Regions from separate parts of the Mesorhizobium sp. M7A.F.Ca.US.011.01.1.1 genome, predicted to be linked through region 1. Evidence: predicted binding sites of a transcription regulator. Region 1 holds the regulator's gene; each other region holds the start of a gene.
The links. The regulator LexA, encoded in region 1, represses DNA repair genes until DNA is damaged. The targets are predictions, from matches to a motif close to TGTTCNNNNTGTGTTCNG.
Positions count from the first base shown of each region.

Region 2: the regulator LexA is predicted to act here: its motif matches at 3,790-3,807, upstream of EOA13_RS22290 (single-stranded DNA-binding protein).
Region 3: the regulator LexA is predicted to act here: its motif matches at 3,090-3,107, upstream of recA (recombinase RecA).
Region 4: the regulator LexA is predicted to act here: its motif matches at 2,335-2,352, upstream of EOA13_RS07380 (PA0069 family radical SAM protein).

Region 1 is NZ_RZRT01000024.1:24,413-31,748, reverse strand. Features, by position in the region: gene gltX (glutamate--tRNA ligase) at 1-205, opposite strand, end outside; partial or broken gene EOA13_RS20955 (ComEC/Rec2 family competence protein) at 308-2,757, shown strand; gene lexA (transcriptional repressor LexA) at 2,751-3,491, opposite strand; gene kynU (kynureninase) at 3,900-5,147, opposite strand; gene kynA (tryptophan 2,3-dioxygenase) at 5,230-6,066, opposite strand; gene EOA13_RS20935 (AMP-binding protein) at 6,063-7,336, opposite strand, start outside.
Region 2 is NZ_RZRT01000027.1:32,279-39,614, forward strand. Features, by position in the region: gene gyrA (DNA gyrase subunit A) at 1-162, opposite strand, end outside; gene EOA13_RS22270 (AraC family transcriptional regulator) at 385-1,209, opposite strand; gene EOA13_RS22275 (hypothetical protein) at 1,295-1,825, shown strand; gene EOA13_RS22280 (MarC family protein) at 1,967-2,596, shown strand; gene EOA13_RS22285 (OsmC family protein) at 2,624-3,049, opposite strand; gene EOA13_RS22290 (single-stranded DNA-binding protein) at 3,167-3,688, opposite strand; gene EOA13_RS22295 (metalloregulator ArsR/SmtB family transcription factor) at 3,916-4,230, shown strand; gene EOA13_RS22300 (SRPBCC domain-containing protein) at 4,227-4,730, shown strand; gene EOA13_RS22305 (ATP-dependent Clp protease proteolytic subunit) at 4,755-5,360, shown strand; gene EOA13_RS39575 (hypothetical protein) at 5,449-5,883, shown strand; gene uvrA (excinuclease ABC subunit UvrA) at 6,459-7,336, shown strand, end outside.
Region 3 is NZ_RZRT01000113.1:635-7,506, reverse strand. Features, by position in the region: gene EOA13_RS36075 (GFA family protein) at 1-323, opposite strand, end outside; gene EOA13_RS36070 (TfoX/Sxy family protein) at 415-738, shown strand; gene EOA13_RS36060 (pseudouridine-5'-phosphate glycosidase) at 947-1,864, opposite strand; gene EOA13_RS36055 (carbohydrate kinase family protein) at 1,940-2,884, opposite strand; gene recA (recombinase RecA) at 3,165-4,265, shown strand; gene alaS (alanine--tRNA ligase) at 4,564-6,872, shown strand, end outside.
Region 4 is NZ_RZRT01000004.1:105,569-112,904, reverse strand. Features, by position in the region: gene EOA13_RS07385 (ribonuclease HII) at 258-953, opposite strand; gene EOA13_RS07380 (PA0069 family radical SAM protein) at 1,106-2,260, opposite strand; gene EOA13_RS07375 (glycosyltransferase) at 2,410-2,934, shown strand; gene EOA13_RS07370 (hypothetical protein) at 3,079-4,053, shown strand; gene EOA13_RS07365 (aldehyde-activating protein) at 4,043-4,483, opposite strand; gene moaB (molybdenum cofactor biosynthesis protein B) at 4,625-5,179, opposite strand; gene EOA13_RS07355 (4-(cytidine 5'-diphospho)-2-C-methyl-D-erythritol kinase) at 5,166-6,065, opposite strand; gene EOA13_RS07350 (membrane protein) at 6,086-6,271, opposite strand; gene EOA13_RS07345 (S49 family peptidase) at 6,400-7,263, opposite strand.

The DNA of each region.
Region 1 (7,336 bases):
TCAGGCCAAGCCAGGAAAGCCCGTCGAGGATGGCAGCCGTCGCGGCTTCATTGGAGCGTTCGCGATCAGTGTCCTCGATGCGCAGCAGCATCGTGCCGCCGGTGTGCTTTGCATACAGCCAGTTGAACAGCGCCGTGCGCGCGCCGCCTATGTGCAAATAGCCGGTGGGCGAAGGGGCAAAACGGGTGACGACCTTGTCGGACATGGAACTCTCGGAAACCATCTGAAGCGGGGTGCGGTCGCGCGGACTTTCGCGCTTTGCGCGTTCATGTAGCATAGGGTGTCGAGGGCGCAAGGGGCAGACCTGATGGCTGGACGAGGCTGGGGCTCGGATCAGGGCGAGGACGCTGCCATTGGCGTCAGCGAACGGTCCCTGTTTGCGCCTCGGCCATTGCCGTCGCCCCTCCTGCCGGATCCCGGCCAAGCGCCGTTACAAGCGGATGTCGCCGCCTCTGTTCCTGTTGCCGAAACCGGCAGGATCGTTCGCGTGCGCCGGCAAATCAGCCTGACATCGCTGCCTCGCCTGCGCCACAGCGTGAACATGGCGGCGAGCCTGGAACTCGACCGGGGCGTGGCCTTCCTGCTGGTGCCGGTCTGCCTGGCGATCGGAGCGATCGGCTATTTTTCGCTGACGGCTGAACCCGACTTTGCGAGACCTGTCGCGGTTGTCATTCTGACGGGGATCTGTGCGCTGGTCTCGCGCTCATGGCCAAAGACCCATCTGTGTTTCATGGCGGCACTTTTGTGCGCCCTAGGACTGCTTGCTGCCAAGGTCGAGACGTGGCGTGCGGGCACACAAATGTTGGGCTCGGAAATTTCGACGCAAATCACCGGCCGCGTCGTTTCGCTCGACCGCATGGAGAGCGGCCGTATCCGGCTGACCATCGACGTGACCTCGACCGCCCGGCCGAAACTGCGCTATGCGCCGGAACGGGTGCGGCTTTCGGCACGCAAGATCCCGGCTGACGTGACCGCCGGCTCCCTCATCACCGGATATGCCAAGCTTTTGCCGCCGACCGGGCCGGTGCGGCCGGACAGCTATGATTTCTCCTTCGACAGCTATTTTGCCGGCATCGGCGCAGCGGATTCTTTCTCGGCAATCCAAAGCTTGTCGTTAGCGACGATGGCGACATGCCGCTGCCGGCCCGAATTTCCTCTAGCGTGGAAAAAGCCCGTGAAGGCATCGCCGACCATATCAGGGCGAGCGTCGGCGGCGCCGAAGGCGAGATCGCCGCGGCGCTCATCGTCGGCGTGCGCGCCGGCATTCCCGATGAGATCAATGAGGCGATGCGACGTACCGGCATCTACCACATCATCTCCATTTCGGGACTGCACATGGCGCTGGTCGCGGGCACCATCATGGGATTGCTGCGCAGCGCCTTCGCCTTGTTTCCCGACTTTTCCGCGCGTCGCCCGGTCAAGAAGTATGCCGCTGCCGCCGCGCTGTTCTCGATCGCGGCCTATCTCATCATCTCTGGAGTCGTCGTTGCCGCCGAGCGCAGCTTCATCATGCTGGCGGTGATGCTGATTGCCGTGCTGTTCGATCGAGCAGCACTCACCATGCGCAATCTGGCGATCTCGGCGATCGCCGTCATCGTGGTGTCGCCGCATGAGGTGGTCGGCCCGAGTTTTCAGATGTCGTTCGCCGCGACCGCGGCTCTGGTCGGCGCCTATGCCGGCTGGGCGGATCACCGCGCGGGAAGAGCAAGACCGCCGCCGCCAAAGCGATCCATGCCCGGTTTCCTGACGCGAAAATTCCTGCTGGCGGCAACCGGCCTTGCCATGACCTCGATCATCGCGGGAAGCGCGACGACGCTGTTTGCCATCTGGCATTTTCAGCGTGTCTCGCCGCTTAGCCTGTTTGCCAATCTCGCGGTTATGCCGATCGTCACCGTCGTCATGTTCCTGGCCGTCGCCAGCGCGCTGCTGATGCCTTTCGGATTGGATTGGCCGGCTCTCTACCTGATGGGTAAGGGCCTGACGATGATGATCGCCATATCCGGCTGGATCTCCGAGCGTTCGCCTGTCGACGGGGTCGGGCTGATTTCGCAACAGTCGGTCCTGTTGGTGGCAATTGCTTTGGTCATCGCGACGATGGCGACAACCTGGCTGCGGCTCGCTGCTCTGCCATTCGCGCTGGCAGGCTTGCTGACCGTCTCGGATACGCGCACGCCGGATGTGCTGATCTCGGAAGACGCCCGGCTGGTGGCGTTGCCGATCGGTGGCGGTGAGCTTGCCGTCAGCCGGGAGCGGCCGAACGAATTCACCGTCGACAACTGGAAACGCGCCCTGACATCAGAAACCATCGTCGTGCCAGAGGTGTTCGACAACAGCGATGGGCAATTCGATGTCGCGGATGCCGTTGATCTGCCGCTGGGATCCCCGTTCTATTGCTCCTCAGGCGTTTGCGTGGCCAGGCACATGTCCGGTGCGATCATTGCGTATGTCGAGGACCGCAAGGACACCTGGAAAGCCTGCGGCTTCGCCGAGCTGATCGTCATCAATGACGCCACCGCGTATGACGCCTGTCACAATCCGCTGGTCCTCGTCATCACCAAGCGGCAACTGGCTCGCAAAGGCAGTGCCGCGGTCTTCTTCGATCGCCAATCGGCGACCACGCCGGCGACGATCAGCTTCGCGGTGGACAGCCCATATCGGCCCTGGCACACGCAACGCAAATACTCTCGTGAGGCGAGGGGGCTGGCACCCTTCAAGAAACCGGAGAAGCCAGCGGCCAACCCACAGCCGCCTCAGTAGCGGCGGATCAGGCCGACGAGCTTGCCTTGCACCTTGACCCTGTCCGGGCCGAAAATACGGGTTTCATAGGCTGGATTGGCGGCTTCGAGAGCAATCGAAGCGCCCTTGCGGCGGAACCGCTTCAGCGTCGCTTCCTCTTCATCGACCAGCGCCACGATGATCTCGCCGGGGCTCGCCGTGTCGGCATTGCGGATGATGACGGTGTCGCCGTCGAAGATACCGGCCTCGATCATCGAGTCGCCCTTGACCTCCAGCGCATAGTGGGCGCCGCCCATGATCATGTCCGGCGGCACCGAGATCGAATGCGTCTGATGCTGGATGGCATCGATCGGCACACCGGCGGCGATACGGCCCATGACCGGGATCGACACGGCGGAGACCGCATCGTCATCATTGCCGGGCGAGGGCATCCGCGAAGGCGCCGGCTTGATCTGCCGGCCAAGGGCACCACCCTGACCGAGACTGCCCTGGATGACGCTTGGCGAAAACTTCTTTGCCGCGTTGAGGCCGGGCGCGATCGAGTCCGGCAATCGCAGCACTTCCAGCGCGCGTGCCCGGTTGGGCAACCGGCGAATAAAGCCGCGCTCCTCAAGTGCGGTGATCAGCCGATGAATCCCGGATTTGGAGGCAAGGTCGAGCGCCTCCTTCATCTCGTCGAAGGATGGCGGAATGCCGCTCTCCTTCAGGCGTTCATGGATGAACATCAGCAGTTCATGTTGCTTGCGCGTCAGCATGGCGGCCCCCAGGTTACCTGAAACCAGAATCGAAAAACAAACCCAGAACAAACCCTATCTGTTCCAGTTGTGTTCTGCAACCGTTTAAAGTTTAATGAATTTGTTAAGGCTGCTGAAATTATTTGGCGCTTGCCAGCGGGTCGCGATCACAGGCGCCAAGCACGGCGATGCGCCTGCTCACATTGAAATTATTATGGTTAATGACCTGTGGCTCATCCTCGACCCAAGGCTTGGCATTATCAGTCTATCGACCTCCACAAAGGACGATCAATCTTCGGGACGTTCGTTTGCCGTGAACGAAACGGAGCCAAAACGCCAACGTCTGTTGGCATTTGTGGCTGGAAATTCAGCTCTCCGTCATCTGCCAGGCAGTGAGGGCGGCGGCGGCGGATCGCGGGGATCGTTGCGTCAGGTAACGGCTTCCTTGACCGCGAAACGGCGGTCCTTCCATGCGCCCGTGCGCAGAATATCCTCCAGCACCTCAACCGCCAGCCACACATCTTTGTAGCCGACATAGAGCGGCGTGAAGCCGAAACGGATGGTCGATGGCGCACGAAAATCACCGATCACCCCGCGCTCGATCAGCGCCCGCATGATTTGATAGCCGTGATCGTGAAGGAACGACACCTGGCTGCCGCGCCTGGTCGCGTCGCGGGTGGTCTCCAGCGCGAGGCCATAGGCGCCGCACCTGGCTTCGACGAGCTGGATGAACAGTTCGGTCAGGGCGACGCTCTTCTTTCGCAATGCCGCCATGTCGACGTCGTCCCAGATCGCAAGCGCACCTTTGAGCGCCCGCATCGACAGGACCGGCTGCGTGCCGCACAGAAAGCGTCGGATGCCGGTGCCGGCCACATAGCCCCGTTCGAAGGCAAAGGGCCGTGCATGCCCCCACCAGCCGCTGAGTGGCTGGCTGATCTCGCCGTGATGGCGCTGGGCGGCATAGATGAAGGCTGGCGCGCCCGGACCGCCATTGAGGTATTTGTAGGTACAGCCGACAGCGAAATCGGCATTTGCGCGGTCGAGCTCGACCGGCAGAGCGCCCGCGGTGTGGCATAGATCCCAGACGATCAGCGCTCCGGCCGCATGAGCCTTGCGCGTCAGCGCCGCCATGTCGCGCAGTTCACCCGATTTGTAATTGACGTGGTTGACCAGCACCACCGCGACGTTTTCGTCGATCAGCTCTTCGATGGTCGGCGCGTCGACACCCGCGAGGCGCAGCAGGACGCCATCCCGGGTCGAGGCCACGCCTTCGGCGATGTACAGGTCGGTGGGAAAACTGTCACCTTCGGCGACGATGGCCGACCGACCGGGCCGCATCTCCATCGCCGCGTGCAGCACCTTGTAGATGTTGGTCGATGTCGTGTCGCAGACAACGGTCTGGCCGGCCGCGGCTCCTATCAGGCGTCCGAGCTGGTCGCCGAGTTCGATTGGCATCTCGAACCATCCGGCCGTGTTCCAAGCTCGGATGAGATCCTGGGCCCATTCTTGGGTCGCCGCCTGCTGCAGCTCGCTGAAAACGGCATGAGACGCTGCCCCCAGTGAATTGCCGTCGAGATAGATCATCCCCTCCGGCAGAATGAAACGGTCGCGCATGGCCCGCAGCGGATCCGTGGCATCCATCGCTTCGACTGCGGCGAGATCAGGAATTCCACTCATGGTCGGTCAGTCCCCGGTTGTTCGCGAAGGGTTTTCCGCCACAGCGCGTCCCCTCGATGTGCCTGTTCTCATTTCGATGATGTCAGAGCCGGGTGCGGACCGTCCACAGTTCCGGGAACAGCACGACCTCGAGCATTTTCTTCAGATACGAAGCACCCGACGTGCCGCCGGTGCCGCGTTTCAGGCCGATGATGCGCTCCACCGTGGTGACGTGGTTGAAGCGCCAGCGGCGGAAGTAGTCCTCGAAGTCGACCAGCTTCTCGGCCAGTTCGTAGAACATCCAGTAGCGCTGCGGATCGCGGTAGATGGTCTGCCAGGCGACCAGCACTTCTTCATTCTCGGTTCGGGTCTCACGCCAGTCCGTGCGCCTGGCATCGGCACCGATGTCGAATCCGTTGCGCGCCAAAAGCAGCAGTGCCTCGTCATAGAGCGACGGCTCGGCCAGGATCGCCTCCAGCTTTCCGCTCAGGTCCGGCCGGTGCTTGTGCGGCCCGAGCATGGCGAGGTTGCGGTTGCCGGCCATGAACTCGATGGCGCGATACTGCCAGGACTGGAAGCCCGAGGACTGGCCGAGCGCGTCGCGGAACTCGGTGTATTCGCTGGGCGTCATCGTCCGCAGCACGTCCCAGGCATTGTTCAGCTGCTCGAAGATGCGCGCAACGCGCGACAGCATCTTGAAGCTTGGCTCGAGCCGGTCGGCGCGGATGGAGCGGATCGCGGCGCCAATCTCGTGCAGAGCAAGCTTCATCCAGAGTTCAGAGGTCTGATGCTGGATGATGAACAGCATCTCGTCATGCGCCGATGACAGCGGCGTCTGGGCCTCCAGCACTTTCTCCAGGTGGAGATAGTCGCTGTAGGACATGCGCTCCTTGAACGACATCTGGGCGCCTTCGGACGCCGGATCGTACGGTTCGCTCAATTGATTTTCTCCGTGCGCAGCCGGAAGCGCTGGATCTTTCCGGTCTGGGTCTTGGGCAGAGCGGCGATGAATTTTACCGATCGCGGATATTTATAGGGCGCGATCGTTGCCTTGACATGGTCCTGCAGGCGCTTGGTGGTGAGGGCGTCGGGCACGACGCCCTGCACCAGCACGACATGCGCCTCGACGATCTGGCCGCGTTCGGCGTCCTCTGCACCGATCACCGCGCATTCGGCGACGTCCGGATGCGCCAGCAGCGCCGCCTCGACCTCGGGACCGGCGATGTTGTAGCCGGCGCTGACGATCATGTCGTCGGAGCGTGCGGCGAAATGGAAGAAGCCGTCCTCGTCCTGCGTGAAGGTGTCGCCGGTGATGTTCCAGCCGTCGCGCACGTATTCCTTCTGCCTGGCATCGGCCATGTAGCGGCAGCCGGTAGGACCACGCACCGCCAGCCTGCCGGTCGCACCGCGCGGCAGCTCGCGCATCTCGTCGTCGACGATGCGCGCCTCGTAGCCGCCTACCGGCTTTCCGGTCGACGCGGGCTTCATGTCGCCAAAGCGGTTGGAGATGAAGATGTGCAGCATTTCGGTGGCGCCGATGCCGTCGAGGATCGGCTTGCCGGTCTTTTGCGTCCATTCCGCGAAAACCGGAGCGGGCAAGGTTTCTCCGGCCGAAACGGCAACGCGCAGCGATGACAGGTCGGCCCCTTCATCCATGGCCTTCAGCATGGCGCGGTAGGCGGTCGGTGCGGTGAAGGAGATGGTCGCTTTGTAGGTCTCGATGATGTGGATCATGTTGGGCGGCGTCGCCTGTTCCAGCAGCGTCGCCGCCGCACCGAAGCGCAGGGGAAAGATAGCGAGCCCGCCAAGGCCGAAGGTGAAGGCCAGCGGCGGCGAGCCGACAAAGATGTCGTCCGGTGTCACCTCCAGGATTTCGCGGGCGTAAGCGTCGGCGATGATCAGGAGGTCGCGGTGGAAATGCATCGTCGCCTTCGGAACGCCTGTCGTGCCCGAGGTGAAGCCGAGCAGGGCGACATCGTCGCGGCCGGTGTCGACTGCGGTGAACGTCACCGGCTTGTCGAGAGCGGCACGATCGAGTTCGGCATCATGGTTGGCGGTGCCGTCGAAACCGATGACCTTCCTGAGGAATGCGCTGTCCTTGGCGCAAACGGTCATCTCGTCCATCAGCCTTGTGTCGCAGAGCGCGACGGTGATTTCCGCCTTGTCGATGATCTTGGCGAGTTCGCCGGCGCGCAGCATTGGCATGGTGT
Region 2 (7,336 bases), on a different contig from region 1:
ATGCACCGGCTTGAGGCCGTCGCGCACGTCCGGCAGCGCACGGCTGACGATCACGCTCATGGCGTAATCGAGATAGGAGCGCTGCATCTCCTCGACGATGGATATCGGCTCGATGCCGTTGGGGCCGCCGTCGGCGCCGCGCGGTGTCTTCTGGTCGGTCAAATCGGATCACAATCTAATCAGGAATCACTTGGTGCTTATATAGGAAGCAAGGCTGAAACTCCAACATGTCAGGCACTTTTCCAGTGTCATTTTTGGTGGTAATTTCAAATGGATACCGCTGATTGCGACGATATGGCCAAGGCGGTTTTCGCCGCCCCGACGCAAAAGCCTGCGTGTCTACCTTTTTGCGGGCACGAGGCCGATTCACGAAGCAGAAACAGCCTATGCGCCACGGCGGCTGCGATACTGGCCCGGCGTCTCCCCCATGATCCGCCGAAAACGACGATTGAAGGTCGACAGATCGTTGAAGCCAGCCTCGAAAGCGATCGCCGAAACCGTATCGTCCGACATGCGCAGCCGTACCGCGGCCCTGTGCAGCCGGGTCTTGAGCAGGAATTGGTAGGGCGTCACGCCCGCGACCTGTCGGAAGATGCGCAGGAAATGATACGGACTGGTCGCGGTTTCATCGGCAAGCGCTGAAAGCGAGACAGGCCCATCGGCGTCCAGTTCGGTCCGCCGCACTGCCTCGGCTACCCGTTTCTGATCGCGGCGGCTCGGCGCGTGCCTGACATGCGTGCCTCCGGTGGCAGCCGTCGCGGCGGCACCGGCTATGCGCAGGGAAATTTCCTCGAAGGCATCCATGTCGGCAGTCTCGCGCGCGGCTTCCGCCTCGGCCAGCAGTGGCGCCAGCACCGGCAAAGGCGGCAGGCGCGGTGTGGCGAAGGCCAGCTTCCTGGCGTCCGGCACGCCAGCCACGATCCGTTCCAGGTAGGACGGCCCGAAATGAAACGACAGGCAACGGTCGCCGCTGCCATGTTCATGCCCGCACTCGTAACATGTGCCGGGATTGCCGAGCAGGAGGGCGCCGGGCGCCAGCATCGCCGTACCTTGTTGCGCGCGGTAGCGGAACGTGCCGCTGGTGACGGCGGCCACACAGAAATCCTGATGAGCTTCCTCGAAAGGCCGATCGCCAGCGCCAGCCGAGCAGATCACGTCCGTCACGCGCCAGCCGGGGCCGGATGCAAGCGTATGCGTTGTCGCTGTCATGGACGAAATATAGCAATTTTTCCCAAGCCCAGAACCCCATCACGGCCTACTCCTCCTGGTCTCCTGACAAGAAGAGACCGCAACCATGTTCGACCAATCCTCTTTTGCCGAAGCCCTGCACAGCCCCGGACCGATCGAAGGGCTTGCCGAAAAACTGAGCCTTTACGGCCGCTTCATCGGCGCCTGGACTTTCAACGCCTCGCGCCATCTCGAGGACGGCACCGTGCTGACCGGGCGTGGCGAGGTGCATTTCGGCTGGGTGATGGAAGGCCGGGCGATACAGGACGTCTGGATCCTGCCCGCGCGTGATGCCGGCCCCTCGCCATCCTTGGGCACATGGACTTTTTATGGCACGACGCTGCGCGTCTATGATCCCCGCGCGGATGCCTGGCACATCTTCTGGAGCGACCCGCGCAACCAGTATTTCAGCCGCCAGCTCGGCCGCGCCGAGGGTGACACGATCGTGCAAGTGGGCGCCGACGGCACCGGCAGTTCAGTACGCTGGAGCTTTTCACGCATCACCGAAAACTCCTTCCGATGGCTGGGCGAACGCTCGCAAGACAATGGCGCGACATGGCGGCTGGAAGTCGAGTTCCTGGCGCGCCGAGAGGTTTGATCGCCGAGGAATGCAGCAGCCCAGAATAAAAGCGTCGCGATCTTCGCGCCGGCATCAACCACTTTCCCGCTGACAGTTCCCACCGACCGGGCTTTGCTCTACCAATATTCTGTCCGGGCACGGCCGGCGGGAGGGTCAGAGATGCCGAGCTTCGACAGCCTGTTCAACGCCTTCGTCACCATTCTCGTGACCATCGATCCGCCTGGCCTGGCGCCCCTGTTCCTGGCCGTGACGCGCGGCATGAACCGCGAGGAGCGCCAGCAGGTTTCGGTGCGCGCCTCGATCATCGGTTTCCTGGTGATGGCGCTGTTTGCGGTTGCCGGGGCCTCGATCCTGTCGGTGTTCGGCATAACGTTGCCGGCCTTCCGCGTCGCCGGCGGTTTCCTGCTGTTCTTCATTGCCTTCGAGATGGTGTTCGAGCGCCGGCAGGACCGCAAGGAGAAGATCGGCGACGTCGCCATCACCAAGGACATGATCCACAACATCGCCGCCTTCCCGCTGGCGATCCCGCTGATCGCCGGCCCCGGCGCGATTTCGGCGACGGTGCTGCTTTCCGGTTCATTTCAGGGATTTGCCGCGCAGGCCGCCCTGGTCGGCATCATCTTCGTCTCCCTCGCCATCACCTATCTGGTGTTCGTGCTGTCGGAACGCATCGACCGCATCCTCGGCCAGACCGGCCGCTCGATCCTGACCCGGCTGCTCGGCGTCATCCTGGCGGCACTGGCCGTGCAGTTCGTCGCCGACGGCATCAAGGCGCTGATGGCGGGGTAACGCGACGAGCTGCCGCCGAAGCCGGCCCTACTTCGCCGTCGTGTCGATGACCTCGAAATCGTGGGTAATCGTGGCGGTCTTGGCAAGCATCGCGGAGGCCGAGCAATATTTTTCGATCGAAAGGTCGATTGCCCGTTTGACCTTGTCGCTGGACAGCGCCCGGCCCTTGACGACGAAATGCATGTGGATGCGGGTGAACACTCTTGGCTCGGTTTCCGCCCGGTCGGAGTCGAGTTCGACGACGCAGTCCTCGACCGCCTCGCGGCCCTTTTCGAGGATATGCACGACATCATAGGCCGAACAGCCGCCGGTTCCGATCAGCACCAGTTCCATCGGGCTCGGCCCCGGCGTCCTGCCTTCCGGTCCGTGCGCTGTTCCGAGCACGACCTTGTGACCGCTGCCGGATTCCCCGACGAAGGTGCGCTCCTCGACCCACTTTACGCGTGCTTTCACCCAACTCGTCCTCTCACCGTATTTCGTTGATCGGCCCGGTCAGCCTCAATCACGATGCAAAACCCCGAAAGTCCATGAATGACTCTCGGGGCACTGTGTCTGACATGACTGTTGCGATCAGAACGGGATTTCGTCATCCAATTCGCGCGACGAACCGCCACCGCCGCCGCTCTTGGCACCGCCACCACCGCGATTGAAGCCTTCGCTCGGGCTGGACTGGCCGAAATCGGAACCACGGCTGCTGCCGCCACCGGTATAGCCGCCGACCTGACCGCCCTCGCCCTGTCCGCGTGCGTCGAGCATCTGCAGCTCACCGCGGAATTTCTGCAGCACGACTTCCGTTGTGTACTTGTCGGCACCGGTCTGGTCCTGCCATTTACGCGTCTGCAACTGGCCCTCGACATAGACCTTCATGCCCTTCTTCAGATACTGCTCCGCCACCTTGGCGATGCCCTCATTGAAGATGACGACGTTGTGCCACTCGGTTTTTTCCTTGCGTTCGCCGGAATTCTTGTCGCGCCAGCTTTCCGATGTGGCGATGCGGATGTTGACGACCGGTTCACCCGAATTCAGGCGACGGATTTCGGGATCCGCGCCGAGATTGCCGACCAGAATGACCTTGTTGACGCTACCCGCCATGATATTTCTCCGCGCTCATCCGAAACAAATTTTTGTCGCAGCACCTTACAGGCTGCAGGCGATCGCCGCTTGCCATGGCTGCCTTTACCCACAAGGTTTTTTGTTCCCTTTTCGTTCTTATCCGTATCGCTGCTTATTGTCAAGGAATGGCAGCAATGCCGAAGCCGATCATATGGGCCCGAAAAGACCGCTTGCCAAATCGATAAGTATGCACTTATGCTTTTGCCATGATCGAAGCAGAGATTTTTCGCGCACTGGCCGACCCGACGCGCCGCGCCGTCTTTGAGCGGCTGGCCGCCGGCGAGATGAGCGTGTCGGAATTGCGCACCGGGATGACGGTGTCGCAGCCCGCGGTGTCGCAGCATCTGGCGGTGCTGCGTGGCGCAGGCCTGGTGGTCGAGCGGCGAGCCGGCCGCAACGCCTATTACCGCGCCGATCCGCAGGGGCTCGCCCCCTTGCTCTCCTGGATCGAACGCTACCGGACCTTCTGGCCGGAACGCATCGAAAGGCTGAAGGCGGTTTTGAAGGACATGGATCAATGAAGAAGGCGGGATCAACGACCAACGACGGCCAAAGCGACCCCCCGGATGCGCTCGAGTTCGAGTACGAGCTTGCCGAGCCGCCGGAAAAGGTATGGCGGGCTCTGACCGTACCGGAATTGCTGGCCGCCTGGATGATGCCGAACGACATCAGCCCCGAGATCGGCAACCGTTTTGCCTTCGCCGGACCGGACACGCCGGTCGAATGCGAAATCCTCGACGCCGAACCCGAGAAGCTGCTGCGCTATTCCTGGCGGGAGCAGCCGGGCGACGCAGCTAGGCAGGATCCGCTCGACAGCCCATTGGACAGCATTGTCACCTTCACACTTGCCCGAACCGTTTCCGGCGGCACGCATCTGCGTGTCGTCCATGACGGCTTTGCCCGCAAGGCCATGCCTGCTGTCGCCATGACAGGCGCCGGCTGTCTGCTTTCGCTCGGTGCAAACAGGTCATCTAAGCCAATCGCCGCAAACACGCCTCGCCTCCTGCTTCGCGCGGCCTGAAAACAAAACGGACGGAGAGAGATAATGAGCGGTGTTGCCAGTCTGGTGCCGATGGTTATCGAGCAATCGAGCCGCGGCGAACGCGCCTTCGACATCTTTTCACGGCTGCTGCGCGAGCGCATCATCTTCATCAACGGCGAGATCAACGACGACATTTCGGCGCTGGTCTGCGCGCAGCTTTTGTCGCTGGAATCGGACAATCCCGACAAGGAGATCTCGCTCTACATCAACTCGCCGGGCGGCGTGGTGACCAGCGGCTTCGCGATCTACGACACAATGCAATATATCAGCTGCCCGGTGTCGACCGTATGCATGGGCTTTGCCGCATCGATGGGCTCGTTCCTGCTGATGGCAGGCACACCGGGGCGCCGAATTTCCCTGCCGAACGCCACCATCCTGCTGCACCAGCCGCTGGGCGGCTTCCAGGGCCAGGCCTCCGACATCCAGCGCCATGCCGAGCGCATCGGCCGGACGAAACGGCACATGGCCGAACTCTACGCGCAGCATTGCGGCCGCAGCTATGAAGAGGTCGAGCGCACGCTGGACCGCGACCACTTCATGACCGCCCGCGAGGCCCAGGCATGGGGCATCGTCGACCATGTTTTCGACACGCGAAAAAAGGCGGCGTGAGCCAGGGCCGGATCGGAGTACGTCCGGCTGTCGAAGATTTGACGATGCCGGTCTGGTTCCATCGGCGGCGCGCCACTATAGTCTTGGGATGACCGACACTCATCAGTCCAGATCATTGCACCGCGTCATCGCCGTTATAGCGCTCGCCATTGCGGGCCTCACCAGCGGCGCGGCACTTGCCGAAGACAGTTCGCCGTCAACGCAAAAAGGCGCCCTGCCCGGCGTAACCGGTGACTACCGCATCGCCAAGCCGGCTCCGGAGCCCGACGACGCGTTTCCCGGCAACGGCAACGGCCAGTTCAAGATCGGCGATACGGATGTCAGGATTTCCGGCAGCATCACCGTCGATGTCGGCGCCGCTCGATCGGGCCGCCGCGCCACTGACAGTCTGTCGGCGCGTGCTGCGTTGCGCCAAACAGACAATCCGCACATGAAAACGGCCCCGCCGTGCTTTGCGCAAACGGACGGGGCCTTTTTGGATCTCAAATCCAATCTCTACCGGGAGTGTACTGCCGGCATTTGATTTCGGATGCAACGCGGCGTTCAACCGACGATCCGACTAACAGTCTCTGATTTTTACGGGGATATGGCAGGTCACGGTTTGTCGGGTGGCGAAAACGCTAAACCCTGGCACTTATGCCTGCCGCCGCTCCAGTACCAACTGGAACCCTATGGGACGATCCGGTGGCGTCATAGCTCCGCTCCTTTGTCCATTGCGACGTTGTCGTCACGAAGCACAAATCGCAAATGCCTGCGGCGTCTCGCAGGCCGCCTTTGGGCGGCGAGGCCATCGAAAGACGGCCGTCTTCGTTGACTGCTGGAGACTGCTCCCGTCAGCTGGTGGCGTCAACCATCAATAGCCGGTTACCGAAAAATGTGATCGCCGGGAGGTTACGTGCAGGTCAGCTTTTGCACAGCTTTGTCAGGAGCGTGTTCGGCCTTTGTTCTTTCCGCTTGCCCGTTCACGCGAAAGACGGTTAAACGCTTTGGTCGGGAACTGTGGCGTCTCTCGACGTGGCGGCAAAACTACCTACATAGGGGATGGCCGGGAAAACCCGCCATTCCAGGAAATTCCAGATTCTGAGGCGGCGACCGGCTATGGCCGACCATAAATATCTTTCCATTCGCGGGGCGCGCGAACACAATCTGAAGAATGTCGATCTCGACTTGCCGCGTGACAGCCTGATTGTCATGACCGGCCTGTCGGGGTCCGGCAAGTCATCGCTTGCCTTCGACACGATCTACGCCGAAGGCCAGCGCCGCTACGTCGAAAGCCTGTCGGCCTACGCGCGGCAATTCCTTGAGATGATGCAGAAGCCTGACGTCGACCAGATCGACGGCCTGTCGCCCGCCATTTCCATCGAGCAGAAGACCACCTCGAAGAACCCGCGTTCGACGGTCGGCACCGTCACCGAGATCTACGACTATATGCGGCTGCTTTTTGCGCGCGTCGGCATCCCCTATTCGCCGGCCACCGGCCTGCCGATCGAGAGCCAGACGGTTTCGCAGATGGTCGACCGCGTGCTGGCGATCGAGGAAGGCACGCGCCTGTTCATCCTGGCGCCGATGGTGCGCGGCCGCAAAGGCGAGTACCGCAAGGAATTGCTGGAGTTGCAAAAAAAGGGCTTTCAGCGCGTCAAGGTCGATGGCGTCTTCTACGAAATCGCCGACGTGCCGGCGCTGGACAAGAAGTACAAGCATGACCTCGACGTCGTCGTCGACCGCATCGTCGTGCGCGGCGATCTCGCAACGCGGCTCGCCGATTCCATCGAAACGGCGCTGAAGCTGGCCGATGGGCTGGCGGTCGCCGAATTCGCCGACAAGCCGCTCGATGCCAGCCAGACCGGCGAGGATTCGGTCAACAAGTCGAAGAACGAGACGCATGAGCGCATCCTGTTCTCGGAAAAGTTCGCTTGCCCGGTCTCCGGCTTCACCATTCCGGAAATCGAACCGCGGCTGTTCTCGTTCAACAACCC
Region 3 (6,872 bases), on a different contig from region 1:
AAGGGATGCACCAGTTCCGGCCAGGTCGGATCGTAGAGCCAAAGGGCCGCCCCGCATTTCTTGCAGAAATTGCGCTCGCCGGTCGAGATTTCGCAATGCGGATGCTCGTCGTCCTCGATCTCCGCCCGAAAGACGCCGAGGCTGCGCTTGCCCCTGATGTTCAGTGTTTCGTTGTCCGCACCGAGATTGATGGCAAACCCGCCGCCGCCCTGCTGCTTGCGGCAGATCGAGCAGTAGCACAGCATGAATGGCGCCGGCGTGTGGCTCTCCACCTCGAAACGCACGGCATTGCAGCGGCAGGACCCTTTGAGCAGGACGGGCATGGCGGGAAACTCCGATCGACCTCACACAACCTGTCAGCATGATTTTGGTTGCGGCGATGACAAGGCCAAACGCCGGTGACATGATCGCGGCATGGACAATGAACGCATCGCCGAACTGTTCGAGGGCCTCGGCCCTGTCAGCATCCGAAAACTGTTCGGCGGCAAGGGCATCTATTTCGACGGTGTCATCGTCGCCATCGTGCTGCGCGGTGAGTTGATGCTGAAGGGCGACGAGCAAAGCGCGCCCGAGTTCGAGGCCGCCGGCTGCACGCAATGGACCTATACCGGTTCGCGCCACGGCAAGCTGGTCGCCATGCCCTACTGGAGCGTTCCAGACAGCGCTTTCGATGATCCCGACGAGATGACGATCTGGGCACGGCGGGCGTATGAGGCGGGACGAAGGGCGGGGAAGTGACGCGCAATATTTGGGAACGTCGGCGGGCCAGCACCCCCCTCTGGCCTGCCGGCCATCTCCCCCGCAAGGAGGGAGATGGGCAGTTTCAGCGTCTGCCTGCTTTTTTCAATGTTGAAGATTGGCGGAGGGTTTGATGACATCCGATCTCCCCCCTTGCGGGGGAGATGGCCGGCAGGACAGAGGGGGGTGCTGTCCCGCCGACGTTGGCCTACAGCGCCTTCGCAATCCTCGCCGCCAGCCTGGCATTGTTTTCCACCAGCGCGATGTTGGTCTTCAGGCTCCTGCCGCCGGTCAGTTCGAGGATTTTCGACAGCAGGAAGGGTGTCACCGCCTTGCCGGCCACGTTGAGCGCTTCTGCGGCCTTTTGCGCGGCGTCGATATAGCCCGCCATCTCCTCAGCCGGGATTTCATGGTTTTCCGGCACCGGATTGGCAATCAGCATGCCGCCGGCGAGCCCCAGCGCTGCCCTCGTCTGGTAGAAATGCGCGATCTCTTCCGGCTCGTGCAAGGTCAGCGGCGCGCGGAATGGCGAATGCCTGGACCAGAAGGCCGGCATCGTCTCGCAGCCAAGGCCGATCACCGGCACGCCGCGCGTCTCCAGCACCTCCAGCGTCTTTTCGATGTCGAGGATGGCCTTGGCGCCGGCCGAGACGACGATGACCGGGGTGCGCGCCAGCTCGTCGAGATCGGCGGAAATGTCGAAGCTCTTTTCGGCACCCTTGTGCACACCGCCAATGCCGCCGGTGGCGAACACTTTTATGCCGACCATATGCGCCGCGATCATGGTGGCGGCGACCGTGGTGCCGCCGGTGCGCCCTTGCGCCACCGCAAAACCGAGATCGGCGCGCGACAGTTTCATGGCGTCGCCCGTCATCGCCAGCGATTCGCGCTCGCCGTCCGAAAGCCCGATCTTTATGCGGCCGCCAACCACGGCGATCGTCGCCGGCACGGCGCCGCCGTCGGTGATGATCTTTTCGACATCGGCCGCCATGGCGCCATTGTCGGGGTAGGGCATGCCATGGGTGATGATGGTGCTTTCCAGCGCCACCACCGGCCGCCCGGCAGCCAGGGCCTGCGCCACCGGCGCGTGGATATCGATGAAGGGGCCGGCGGTCTCAGGGGTCATCAGGGTCTCCAATCCGGAATGCCGCGCGTCCGTCGGGACATCAGGCAACATCGCGGCACTATGAATTTGCCGGTCTCATGCCACTTCCCTGGCATCCGGCACAAGAGCCAACGCTTCCGCGAAGCTCGCCGCGGTGAACTCCGGAACGGCGTTGGCGCTTTCGATGGCAAGCGTCGCCCCGGCAATGCCTTCGCGCAGTGCTGACCGCAGGGGCAGTCCGCGCAGCAAAGCAGCGACCGTTGCGCCCGCCAGGGCATCGCCGGCCCCGGTGACGTCAGCGACCTTTCTTGGCGGCGGCGGCAGGATCGAGAAGGCGCTGGCTTCATCGAAGCCCAGCATGGGCTCGCTGCCCGCCGTCACCACGCCGCTGACGAGGCCGCTGCATCGCAACCCGTCGACGACCTCGCGCTCCGTGGCAGTCGCGGCGACGCCGGCCAGCACCATGGCCTCGCGCCGGTTCATGAAGACCAGCGAGAGCTCCTTCAGCACCGGTATCAGCCGCGTTACCTTGGCAGGCGAAATGGCAATGGCGAAAACCGGCTTGCCCGCGGCGAGCGCGACCAGCCGTTCCAGCGCCGAAGAGGGCAGGTTGGCGTCGCACAGGATCGCGTCGGCGGCAGCGATCACCTCCCGCACCTTGGAGCGCCTGATCTGCTTGGGAAACGCCAGGTCATAGAGCGCCATGTCGGCAAAGCCGACGATCAGCTCGCCCTCACTGTCGATCAGCGCCGTGTAGCTCGGCGTCGTGCGGTCGAGGAAGACCGCTGACAGGTCGGCAATGCCTGCCTCGGCAATGGCTCGCGAAACGGTGTCGGCAGCGGCATCGCCGCCGCGAACCGATATGAGCGACGCGGAGACGCCGCGCCGCACCGCACTGCGCAAAGCGTTGAAGACGCCGCCGCCGACATCCTCGCGCATCGTGCCGGGATTGGAGGCAGCCGGCACGTAAGCGCCGGACACCTGGCCGCGCCGGTCGATATGGGCGCCGCCTACGGCCAGTATTTTCGCGGATTTCAGCATGCCGGCGATATGACCTTTGTTATTCCAGCCGCACAAGCGCTAGGCTATGCGACGGAGCTTCGCATGCAAGGCGGCGATTCGGCAGATCGAAACAACCGAGCCGTCTGGCCCAACGTGTGGTGCATCCCTGATCGAATCCTTGGACAAAAAAAGAACAAATCCGGATATTGTTTGTTTTTCAGATATTTGACCCCTCTTGCCAAATGAGAACAAAAAAGGTACAAATAGGCAGGGATTACGGATTGTCCGGCCTTCATTGACGACCAAGGGGTGATGTATCATGGCTCAAAATTCTTTGCGGCTGGTAGAGGACAAGGCAGTGGACAAATCAAAGGCTCTGGATGCGGCGCTGTCGCAGATCGAGCGGGCTTTCGGCAAGGGCTCGATCATGCGGCTCGGCGCCAACGATCAGGTCGTCGAGATCGAAACGGTGCCGACCGGCTCGCTTGGCCTCGACATCGCGCTTGGCGTCGGTGGCCTGCCGCGCGGCCGCATCATCGAGATCTACGGGCCGGAAAGCTCGGGCAAGACGACGTTGGCGCTGCACACCGTGGCCGAAGCCCAGAAGAAGGGCGGCATCTGCGCCTTCGTCGATGCCGAGCACGCGCTTGACCCGGTCTATGCCCGCAAGCTCGGCGTCGATCTCGAAAACCTTCTGATCTCGCAGCCCGACACCGGGGAGCAGGCGCTGGAAATCTGCGACACGCTGGTGCGCTCCGGCGCCATCGACGTGCTGGTGGTCGATTCGGTCGCGGCGCTGACGCCACGCGCCGAAATCGAAGGCGAGATGGGCGATTCGCTACCCGGCCTGCAGGCCCGCTTGATGAGCCAGGCGCTGCGCAAGCTGACCGCTTCGATTTCGCGCTCCAACACCATGGTCATCTTCATCAACCAGATCCGCATGAAGATCGGCGTCATGTTCGGTTCGCCCGAGACCACGACGGGCGGCAACGCGCTGAAATTCTACGCTTCGGTGCGTCTTGACATCCGCCGCATCGGCTCGATCAAGGACCGCGACGAGGTTGTCGGCAACCAGACCCGCGTCAAGGTGGTCAAGAACAAGCTGGCGCCGCCCTTCAAGGTGGTCGAATTCGACATCATGTTTGGTGAAGGCGTGTCCAAGACCGGCGAACTGGTCGATCTCGGGGTCAAGGCCGGTATTGTCGAGAAGTCTGGCGCCTGGTTTTCCTATAACTCGCAGCGTCTCGGCCAGGGCCGCGAAAATGCCAAGCTGTTCCTGCGTGACAATCCCGACACGGCACGCGAGATCGAGTTGTCGATCAGGCAGAATGCTGGGCTGATCGCCGAGAAATTCCTCGAGAATGGCGGCCCTGAGCGCGGCGAAGACGACGGTTTCGAGGAAGAATCCGGCGCCATGTAACAGCTTCGTGCGCGATGCCGGCCGGAGTTCGGCCATAATCGCGTTCTATTATCTCAGGCTTATGTAATTGAGTTCCGCGTTATTGCGTTTCGAAACCGCCGGCCCAGTGCCGGCGGTTTTGCGTTTTGGCGGCGAAAACAGGCCGGTTCGAATGGCCGGCAAAGGCCGTGGATTGGACCAATTCCGTGTTTCTGGACAGGGTGAGGCGCGGCGGCTAAAAGGCCAAGTCCTAATCTTCTAAAAACGCAGAGCCCATTTCCGCCGGTTTGCCGGCGGCTCTTCCGAAAAGGCAGCATTCATGAGTGGCGTGAACGAGATCCGGTCGACATTTCTCGACTACTTCCGCAAGGAGGGTCACGAGATCGTCGCGTCGAGCCCGCTGGTGCCGCGCAACGATCCGACACTGATGTTCACCAACGCCGGCATGGTGCAGTTCAAGAATGTCTTCACCGGTTTGGAGAAGCGGCCCTATTCGCGCGCGTCGACCGCCCAGAAGAGCGTGCGCGCCGGCGGCAAGCACAACGATCTCGACAATGTCGGCTACACGGCACGCCATCTGACCTTCTTCGAGATGCTCGGCAATTTCTCCTTCGGCGACTATTTCAAGGAGCGCGCCATCGAGCTTGCCTGGAACCTGATCACCAGGGAGTTCGGGCTGAACAAGGACAAGCTGCTGGTCACCGTCTATCACACGGACGACGAGGCGGCCGGTTTCTGGAAGAAGATCGCCGGGTTTTCCGACGACCGCATCATTCGCATCGCGACATCGGACAATTTCTGGGCGATGGGCGATACCGGCCCGTGCGGTCCGTGTTCGGAGATCTTCATCGACCGCGGCGAGCACATCTGGGGCGGCCCTCCCGGCAGCCCGGAGGAAGATGGCGACCGTTTCCTGGAATTCTGGAACCTGGTCTTCATGCAGTATGAACAGGTGACGAAAGAAGAGCGCATCGACCTGCCGCGCCCCTCGATCGACACCGGCATGGGCCTGGAGCGCATGGCGTCCATCCTGCAAGGGGTGGAAAGCGTCTTCGAGACCGATCTGTTCCGTCATCTGATCGACGCCGCATCGTCGGCGATCGGGCATGGGCCCGACAAGGAGACAGTCGCCTCCTACCGGGTCATTGCCGATCATCTGCGCTCGTCCTCGTTCCTGGTCGCCGATGGCGTGCTGCCGTCGAACGAAGGCCGGGGCTATGTCCTGCGCCGCATCATGCGCCGCGCCATGCGTCATGCGCAGTTGCTCGGTGCCAACGAACCGCTGATGTGGAAGCTGGTGCCGGCGCTGGTGCGCGAAATGGGTCAGGCCTATCCGGAACTGCTGCGCGGCGAACAGTTGATCACCGAGACGCTGAAGCTCGAGGAGACCAGGTTTCGCAAGACGCTGGTGCGCGGCCTCGGCCTGCTTTCGGAGGCGACCGAAACTCTTCATGCCGGCGACATGCTGGATGGCGAGACGGCCTTCAAGCTCTACGACACCTATGGCTTCCCACTCGATCTGACGCAGGACGCGCTGCGCCAGCGCAGCATCTCTGTCGATCTTGCCGGCTTCACCAATGCGATGGAGCAGCAGAAGGCCGAGGCGCGCAAGCACTGGGCCGGCTCCGGCGACGCGGCCACCGAGACCATCTGGTTCTCCGTGCGCGAGAAGGCCGGCGCCACCGAGTTCCTCGGATATGAGACTGAAGCTGCCGAAGGCATCATCCAGGCGCTGGTCAGGGACGGCAAGACCGTCGACAGCGCCGGCAAGGGCGACGCGGTGGCGATCGTCGTCAACCAGACGCCGTTCTATGCCGAGTCCGGCGGCCAGATGGGCGACACCGGTGTCATCTCCGGCGAGGGGTTCTCGATCGAGGTTTCGGATACGCAGAAGAAGGCCGACGGGCTGTTCGTGCATGTCGGCAAGGTTGCCAGCGGCACGGTTAAGACCGGTGCCGCCGTCGAGCTGAAGGTCGACCATGCAAGACGCTCGAGGCTGCGCGCCAACCATTCCGCGACGCATCTGATCCACGAGGCTCTGCGCGAGGTGCTGGGCAGCCATGTCGCGCAGAAGGGCTCGCTGGTGGCGCCCGAGCGCCTGCGCTTCGACATCTCGCACAACAAACCCATTTCATCAGAGGACCTCGAAGAGGTCGAGCGCATGGCCAACGAGATCGTCGTGCAGAACGGCCCGGTGTCCACGCGCCTGATGTCGGTCGACGATGCCATTGCCGAAGGCGCCATGGCGCTGTTTGGCGAGAAGTATGGTGACGAAGTGCGCGTCGTGTCCATGGGCACCGGGGTGCACGGCGCCAAGGCCAACCGGCCCTATTCGGTCGAACTCTGCGGCGGCACGCATGTCAGGGCGACCGGCGACATCGGCTTGGTGCGTGTCGTATCGGACAGCGCGGTCGCGGCCGGCGTGCGCCGCATCGAGGCGCTGACCGGCGAAGCCGCGCGCAAACATCTCGACGAGCAGGACCGGCGTTTGAAGGCGACGGCGGCCGTGCTCAAGATTTCGCCGGCCGATGTGCCGGCGCGCGTCGAGACGCTGCTCGAAGAGCGCAAGAAGCTCGAGAAGGAATTGACCGAGGCGCGCAAGAAGCTGGCGCTGGGTGGGGGATCGTC
Region 4 (7,336 bases), on a different contig from region 1:
TTAAAGCCGCCCGGGCAACCTGGCGGCTTTTTTGTTGTGGCGCTGAAGCTGCCAATCTCCCCCCTCATGGGGGAGATGCCCGGCAGGGCAGAGGGGGGGCGTGAAGGAACGCTAATCTTTGTTGTCCTGCGATCTATCGGGACAAGCCTGAGGGCGCAATTGCAATCGGTTGAGAGGCCGGCGGGGCAGCGCCCCCCTCTGTCCTGCCGGACATCTCCCCCACGAGGGGGAGATTGGCTTGTCGCTGCCGCCGTTGTTCAATCCAGCCCAGCAAAGCTCTCTTCTTCAACCACTTCAGCGCCACCCAGCCTGAACGGCGAAAACGACACGCGATGCAGCCGCGCCACCGGGCCATGCGCTTCGATCGCGGTGCGATGGCGAACCGTGGCGTAGCCCATGTGGACTTCGAACCCGTAGCGGTCGTGATGGTTGCCGCAGCCGCACATCATGCGGTCACGCATCACCTTGGCGACGATCGAGGCGGCAGCGATCGATTGCGAACGCTGGTCGCCCTTGATCAGCGCGCGCCCTTCACAAGGCAGCCCCGGCGGCACGTCGCGTCCATCAGCGAGGGCTAGTTTCGGTCGGACCGACAGTCCGACCAGGGCGCGCCGCATGGCTTCCAGGCTTGCCTTGAGGATGTTGCTGCCGTCGATGCCCTCGGCACTGATTGAGGCCATCGAGACCGCCTGCGCGGAGCCAAGAATTCGCAGGAACAAGGCCTCACGCTGCAAATGGCTGAGGCGTTTGGAATCGTCGAGGCCGTCCGGAATGTTGGCGGGATCGAGCACCACCGCCGCAGCGACCACCGGCCCGGCCAGGGGGCCACGGCCGGCCTCGTCCATCCCGGCGACCGGCCACAGGCCCTCCGCCATCGCCTTCGTCTCGAAGGAGAAGTCAGGCTTCTCGATGATCTCAAAGAGAGGCGGAGAATCAGAACGCGCGCGAGCCATGTTGCGGCGAGGTTCGCATCGGCTCTGATTCTCCGCAAGTCCCTCCGGGTCGGGTGGGGCGCCGGACCGGGAGGGGCACCGTCTGCAGGCCGGGGCAGGCCGGACGGGATTCTGGTGCCGCGACGGATCAAACCATCGCGACGAATTGTCTCTCAAAGCAGCGTCAGCTGCACCTGATCTTTCCCGGCGGCAACGAACTGGTCGGTTCGCAACGTGCGCCGTTCGGCATTGAGGCCGAGCCGCTTCGCTGTGATCTCGAAGCGCCGGCCGATCTGCCAGGCATAGGGACCGGCGCCCTTCATGCGCTTGCCCCATTCCGAATCGTAGTCCTTGCCGTCCCGCATCGAGCGGACCAGCGACATCACATGGCGGTAGCGGTCGGGATAATGGCGCAGCAGCCAATCCTTGAAGATCGGGCTGACCTCCAGCGGCAGGCGCAGGATCACGTAGCCCGCTTCGCGCGCGCCGGCCGCACGTGCGGAATCGAGGATGCGTTCCATCTCCGGATCGGTCAGGCCCGGAATGATTGGAGCCACCATGACCGACGCCGGAATGCCGGCATCCGAAAGCTGCCGGATCGCTTCCAGCCGCTTGGTCGGTGTCGACGCGCGCGGCTCCATGGTGCGCGCCAGCATACGGTCGAGCGTCGTCACCGACAGCGCCACTTTGGCGAGCCCGCGTTCGGCCATGCGTGACAGGATATCGATATCGCGCGTCACCAGAGCGGACTTTGTCACGATGCCGACTGGATGGCCGCGCGCTTCCAGCACTTCGAGGATTTCGCGCATGATCCGGTATTGCTTCTCGATCGGCTGGTAGGGGTCGGTGTTGGTGCCTATGGCGATGGTGCGCGGCTGGTAGCTGTCTTTCGAAAGCTCCTTGTCGAGCAAGCGCGCCGCATCAGGCTTGGCGAACAACTTCGATTCGAAATCCAGACCCGGCGACAGGCCCATGAACGCGTGCGTCGGGCGGGCAAAGCAATAGACGCAGCCATGCTCGCAGCCGCGATAGGGGTTGATGGAACGGTCGAAGGAAATGTCGGGCGATTCGTTGCGGGTGATGATGGTGCGCGGCTTCTCGACCTGCACTTCGGTCTTGAAGGGCGGCAGTTCCTCCAGCGAATTCCAGCCATCGTCGAACACGTGCCGGCTGACCGGCTCGAACCGGCCGGACGGATTGATGCCAGCTGACCTGCCGCGGTTGCGGTCCGGGCGGACACGCATGCCGCTCTGCTCGACCATCGCGTTGGCCATCTCGGCTCTTCCTGCTCCGAAAGCTGCAATGTCGGCGCGCACGATCTGTTCCATTTTCGCCCGCTCCCAGGGACTGTCCATGTTGTGTCGAATCGCTCTGCTCATGAAATTATTCCTATTTCGTTGAGAAGAACAAAGCAAGAACTTTCTATGGTGCGATGCAAAACTGGCGCTGTCGGGCGCTTTCCGCTATTCGGCTAAGGATGCTCAGTGTTCTCATCGAAACCCGCAATGACGAGGAGGGCCTCGCCCGCACGCTCGCCTCGCTGATTGGCGGCGCGGTCGAAGGCGTGGTGCGTGAAGTCATCGTCTGCGACACAGGCTCTACCGACCAGACGCATCATGTGGCGGAGCATGCCGGCTGTCAGTACGTGACGGGCGGTGTCGTTGCCGGCATCCGCCAGGCCAAGGGGGATTGGTTGCTGCTCCTGGAGCCGGGCGCGCGGCTGGTAGAGGGCTGGATCGATGAAGTTGTCGCCCATACGGCCAGGCAGACCATGGCGGCACGGTTTTCGCGCACGCGAGCCAGTCGCACGCCATTCCTGGCCCGGGTCTTTTCGGGAAACCGCGCCTTGGCCGACGGATTGCTGATCAGCAAGCGTCAAGCGGCGGCCGCGGCCAAGAGTGCCAGCAGTGCCGAGGCCATCGCCCGCGGCCTCGCGACGAAGCGGCTCGACGCTGAAATCTGGATGGCGCCGGCCAAGCAGGAGCGCCGCCCCTCGACGTGATTTTTTGCAGTTGCTCAGGTCATTGTGCATTGCACAAAATTTGACGCGGGGTTAGCTTCCGTTCAAGCGGGAATTGGGTTTGGGTCATGCCGAGAGGCGAGCCACCGATGCGGCATCGGTGGTGCTCTCATAGCCGAGGACCCAATGAAGCTTTCAACCCCCGACACATCCGGCGCGGTCAGTCTCGAGGCCATTGCGCGCAACGGCAGCCTGCTGCGGCGCATCGCCGTGCGTATTCCAACCTATCTGACGGACCTGCGTGAGAACCCTGCCTGGCTGCCGATGTTCGTGTTGGCGCGCACCATGCCCGGACGCCGCATGCATTGGCTCGGCGCAAAGCGCGCCCGCCCGGTCGCCCATGCCGGGGATACGATGTTTGCCGGTGTCGAACGGGGAGCGGTCGTCGATGCGTTGCGCTCCGACGGGCTGTTCTCAGGCCTGGTCCTGCCGCCTGATATCCATGAAGAGATCGCCGACTTCGCTGGGCGCACGCCTTGCTTCGGCAATTTCGACCGCCGTCTCGAATTCATGCCGGGGGAACATGCCGAGGCCGAGAAACGCCTTGGCCGCTCGCTGCTTAGCGGGCATTTTTTCGAGCGCATCCTCGACTGCCCGGCGGCGCTTGCCATCCAGCGCGATCCGCTGCTTCTGGATATTGCCGCGCACTATCTCGGCGGCCAGGCGAAACTGATCACGACGCGGGTCTGGTGGAGTTTTCCCACAGGTGCCGCTTCGGATGCCGACAAGAACCTCGCCTCGCTCGGCAAGTATCATTTTGACCTCGACGACTGGCGCATGCTGAAATTCTTCTTCTACCTCAAGCCGGTCGACGCCGACACCGGTCCGCATGTCTATGTCAGGGGCAGCCACAAGCGCCGCAGCCTCAAGCATCAGCTTACCCTTCTGGTCGGCCATCCCGCGCAACAGGTTCTGGATGTCTATGGCGAGCAGAGCCCGGTGACGCTGACCGGCGAGGCCGGTCTCGGCTTCGTCGAGGACCCCTTTGGCTTTCATATGGGCACCGTGCCGGCACGCACGCCGCGACTGATGATGGAAGTCGGCTTCGGCGTATCGCCGCCGTCGCGCCGACGGTTTCATGGCGAGCCGGTCATCCGCTGAGAGCTGCGTATCCGAAGCTCATCTCGACAGGTGTCCAGTGTGTGCGGCGTCTGGCTTGGCGCTGCGCCCTGTTTTCCGTATCGAAGTCGACACGGACCGGCTCCTGGTTGAACCGCTCGCGGTCGTCCAGGGCGTTGATGATGACGATCGCCCTTGCATCGTCATCTCCGGTGATTGCGGCGACGTAGACACCGCACTCCCGGCAGATCAGATAGTCGGCCGTCCTCAGCCCGAACTGATATCTCCGCAATTGCGTCTCGTCCTTGACCGAGATGACCAGTCTGCCATTCGGATCGGCAACGGCGCGCGAACCATGTCTGACACAGAACGAGCATTGGCAAGCGCGAACTTCGGTTTGCGGTGGGTCGAGCTCGGTTGAAAATCCAAGGCGTATGTTGCCGCAATGGCATCCACCGGTGTGCACGGTCATCGTAGCTGCCTTGTCGTGAACGGCGATGATCGCCTTCAGACAAGGTACTTTTCCGAGGTCCGGGTTGGAATGGGGTTTCGAAGGCGCCGGTGCTGTTTTGCCGGGCAAACGCGGCGTGCAACCGGCGCTTTGCCTCGGGTTTTACAGAGCCGATTTGCCGCGCCGCAAATGCTCGTCCAGGCGCGGCATGATCTCGACGAAGTTGCATGGCATGTGCCGGTAGTCGAGCTGCGCCTTCAGGATGCCGTCCCACGCGTCCTTGCAGGCACCTGGCGAACCCGGCAGCACGAAGACGAAGGTGGCGTTGACGACGCCGCCGGTCGCCCGGCTCTGGATCGTCGAGGTGCCGATCTTGTCGTAGGAAATCCGGTGGAACACTTCCGAAAAGCCATCCATGCGCTTTTCGAAGATCGGCTCCAGCGCGTCCGGCGTCACGTCACGGCCTGTGAAGCCGGTGCCGCCGGTGGTGATGACGACATCGATATTCTTGTCCTGTGACCACGCCAGAACCGTGTCGCGGATTTTCTCGCGGTCGTCGGTGACGATATTGCGGGCCCCCAGCAGATGGCCGGCCTCGGTGATGCGGTCGGCCAGCGTCTGGCCGGATTTGTCGTCGGCGAGGCTGCGCGTATCCGAAACGGTCAGCACCGCGATGCGCACGGGAATGAAGGAGCGGCTCTCGTCAATTCTGGCCATCTGCGCCCTCCGATGCGATGCTGCGCGTTGCGGCAACGAACCAGTCGGGCTGGCGGCCGCGGATTTCGGCGGCGGCGCGCTTGGCGACATTGCCGGTTTCGAACAGGCCGAAACATGTCGCGCCGGATCCCGACATCCGCGAGAACCCCGATCCGGCCTTGTTCAGCCAGGAAAGCGCCCTGCCGATTGCGGGTTGCACCTCCAGCGCCGCGGGCTCGAGATCGTTGCGGGTGATCTCCAGCCAGTTGCGCAGGCTGTGAAAATCGATGCTGCGCGGCAGCGGCGGTAAGGCCTCATTGTCGCGCCGGGAAAGCGCTGCAAAGACATCCGCCGTCGACACCGGGGTGCCTGGATTGACCAACACCAGGCCAAGCGCCGAAAAATCCGGCACCATCGACAGTTCATCCCCGATGCCGCGCGCCACCAGCGGCTTTGCCGCCAGGCACATCGGCACATCGGCGCCAAGCGAAAGGCCGATCCGCGCCAACTCGCTGCCATCGATGTCTAGCGCCCATGTCTCCATCAGCCCGCGCAGCACGGTCGCCGCGTCGCTCGAACCGCCGCCGACGCCGGAGGCAACCGGCAGGTTCTTTTCCAGCCGGATAGCGACCGGCGGTGTTCTCTCGTGCCCGGCTGTCTGCCGCAGGGCATCGCGCGCCTTGAGCACCAGATTGCTGGCGTCGAGAGGAACGGCCGGGGCGTAACGGCCGGATACGGTAAACTCATCGCCGTCGGCGGGCGCGATTTCGACCCTGTCGCCAAACCGTGTGAACACCGCCAGGCTCTCGATCAGATGATAGCCGTCAGGGCGCCTGCCGGTGACATGCAGCGCAAGATTGATTTTGGCGTGTGCGTGCCAGCTACGCGACCCGATGTCGGTGTCCACAATCGTCTGCGGGATGATGCTCAGTCCTTGGCCAGCCGGTATTCGCCGGTCTTCGGATCCTTGACCAAAGTGCCGATCGCGCCGTTGGCCGTCTGCTTTTCTGTGCGCCGCACCTTGGCGGTCACGCGCTCGGCTTCCCTAATGAAGGTGCGGTAGCCGAAATAGGCGGCAACGCCAACGACGGCGAAGAAAATGATCTGCGGCATGCCAAAACTCCTCCCACGCTGGGCCGGCGAAGGCGGCCGGTCGGGTCGGTTGGTGCATGTCGACCCGCTTTTGGGAACACGACATGCATGAAACTCAAGCTCTCATGCTAGACGGTTTTGCCGGGTTTTCAAAGCCCGAAGCGAGACCACAATGCGCGCTCTTCCGCCGCATCGATCACGCCGCTGGCGGCAGCGGCTGCGATATCGGGCGCTGAAAAGCCCTTGCTTGAGCCGAACAGGCCGAAGCGGCTAAGGAAACCCCGCGGTGTCGTGATCAGCCTGAGTTGGGTTTTCGCTCCGAAACGGGTCTTGAGCACAGTGCGCATGTCGCCGAGCGCATCGACCAGCCCGAGTTCGAGGCCCTTGATGCCGGTCCAGAACAGGCCGGTGAACAGGTCCGGATCGTCCTTCAGTTTCGTGCCGCGCCGCTCCTTGACGAGGTCGATGAAGGTTGCGTGCACCTCGAGCTGCAGCGCCTTCAGCCGCTCGACATCTTCCTTTTTCTCGGGCTTGAACGGATCGAGCACCGCCTTGTTCTGGCCAGCGGTGTGGACACGTCGCTCGATGCCGATCTTCTTCATCAGTTCCGGGAAACCAAACGAAGCCGAGACGACGCCGATCGACCCGACGATGGAGGACGGATCGGCAAAAATCTCGTCACCGGCGACCGCGATCATGTAGCCGCCCGACGCCGCGACATCCTCGACGAAGACCAGTACCTTTTTGTTCTTTTCCGTGGCCAGGTCACGGATGCGCTTGAAGATCAGCCTAGACTGCACCGGCGAGCCGCCCGGCGAATTGATCGAGATGGCGACCGCCGGCGCGTCGTAGGAAAACGCCTTCTCGATGAGGCCGGCGGTGGAGGCCAGCGACAGGCTCGGCCGGAACTGGCCACCGCCTGCCATGATGGTGCCGTGCAGCCGGATGACTGGAATGGTGACGACGGTGGAGCGCCAGGATTTCGGCAACAGGCGGTTGATGAGTCGTTTCACGAGGGCGCGGTCTCCGGTCGATAGGTTGCAGGCATGTAGGGATTTCCCGGCCAACGGCAATGTCGCCGGGCAG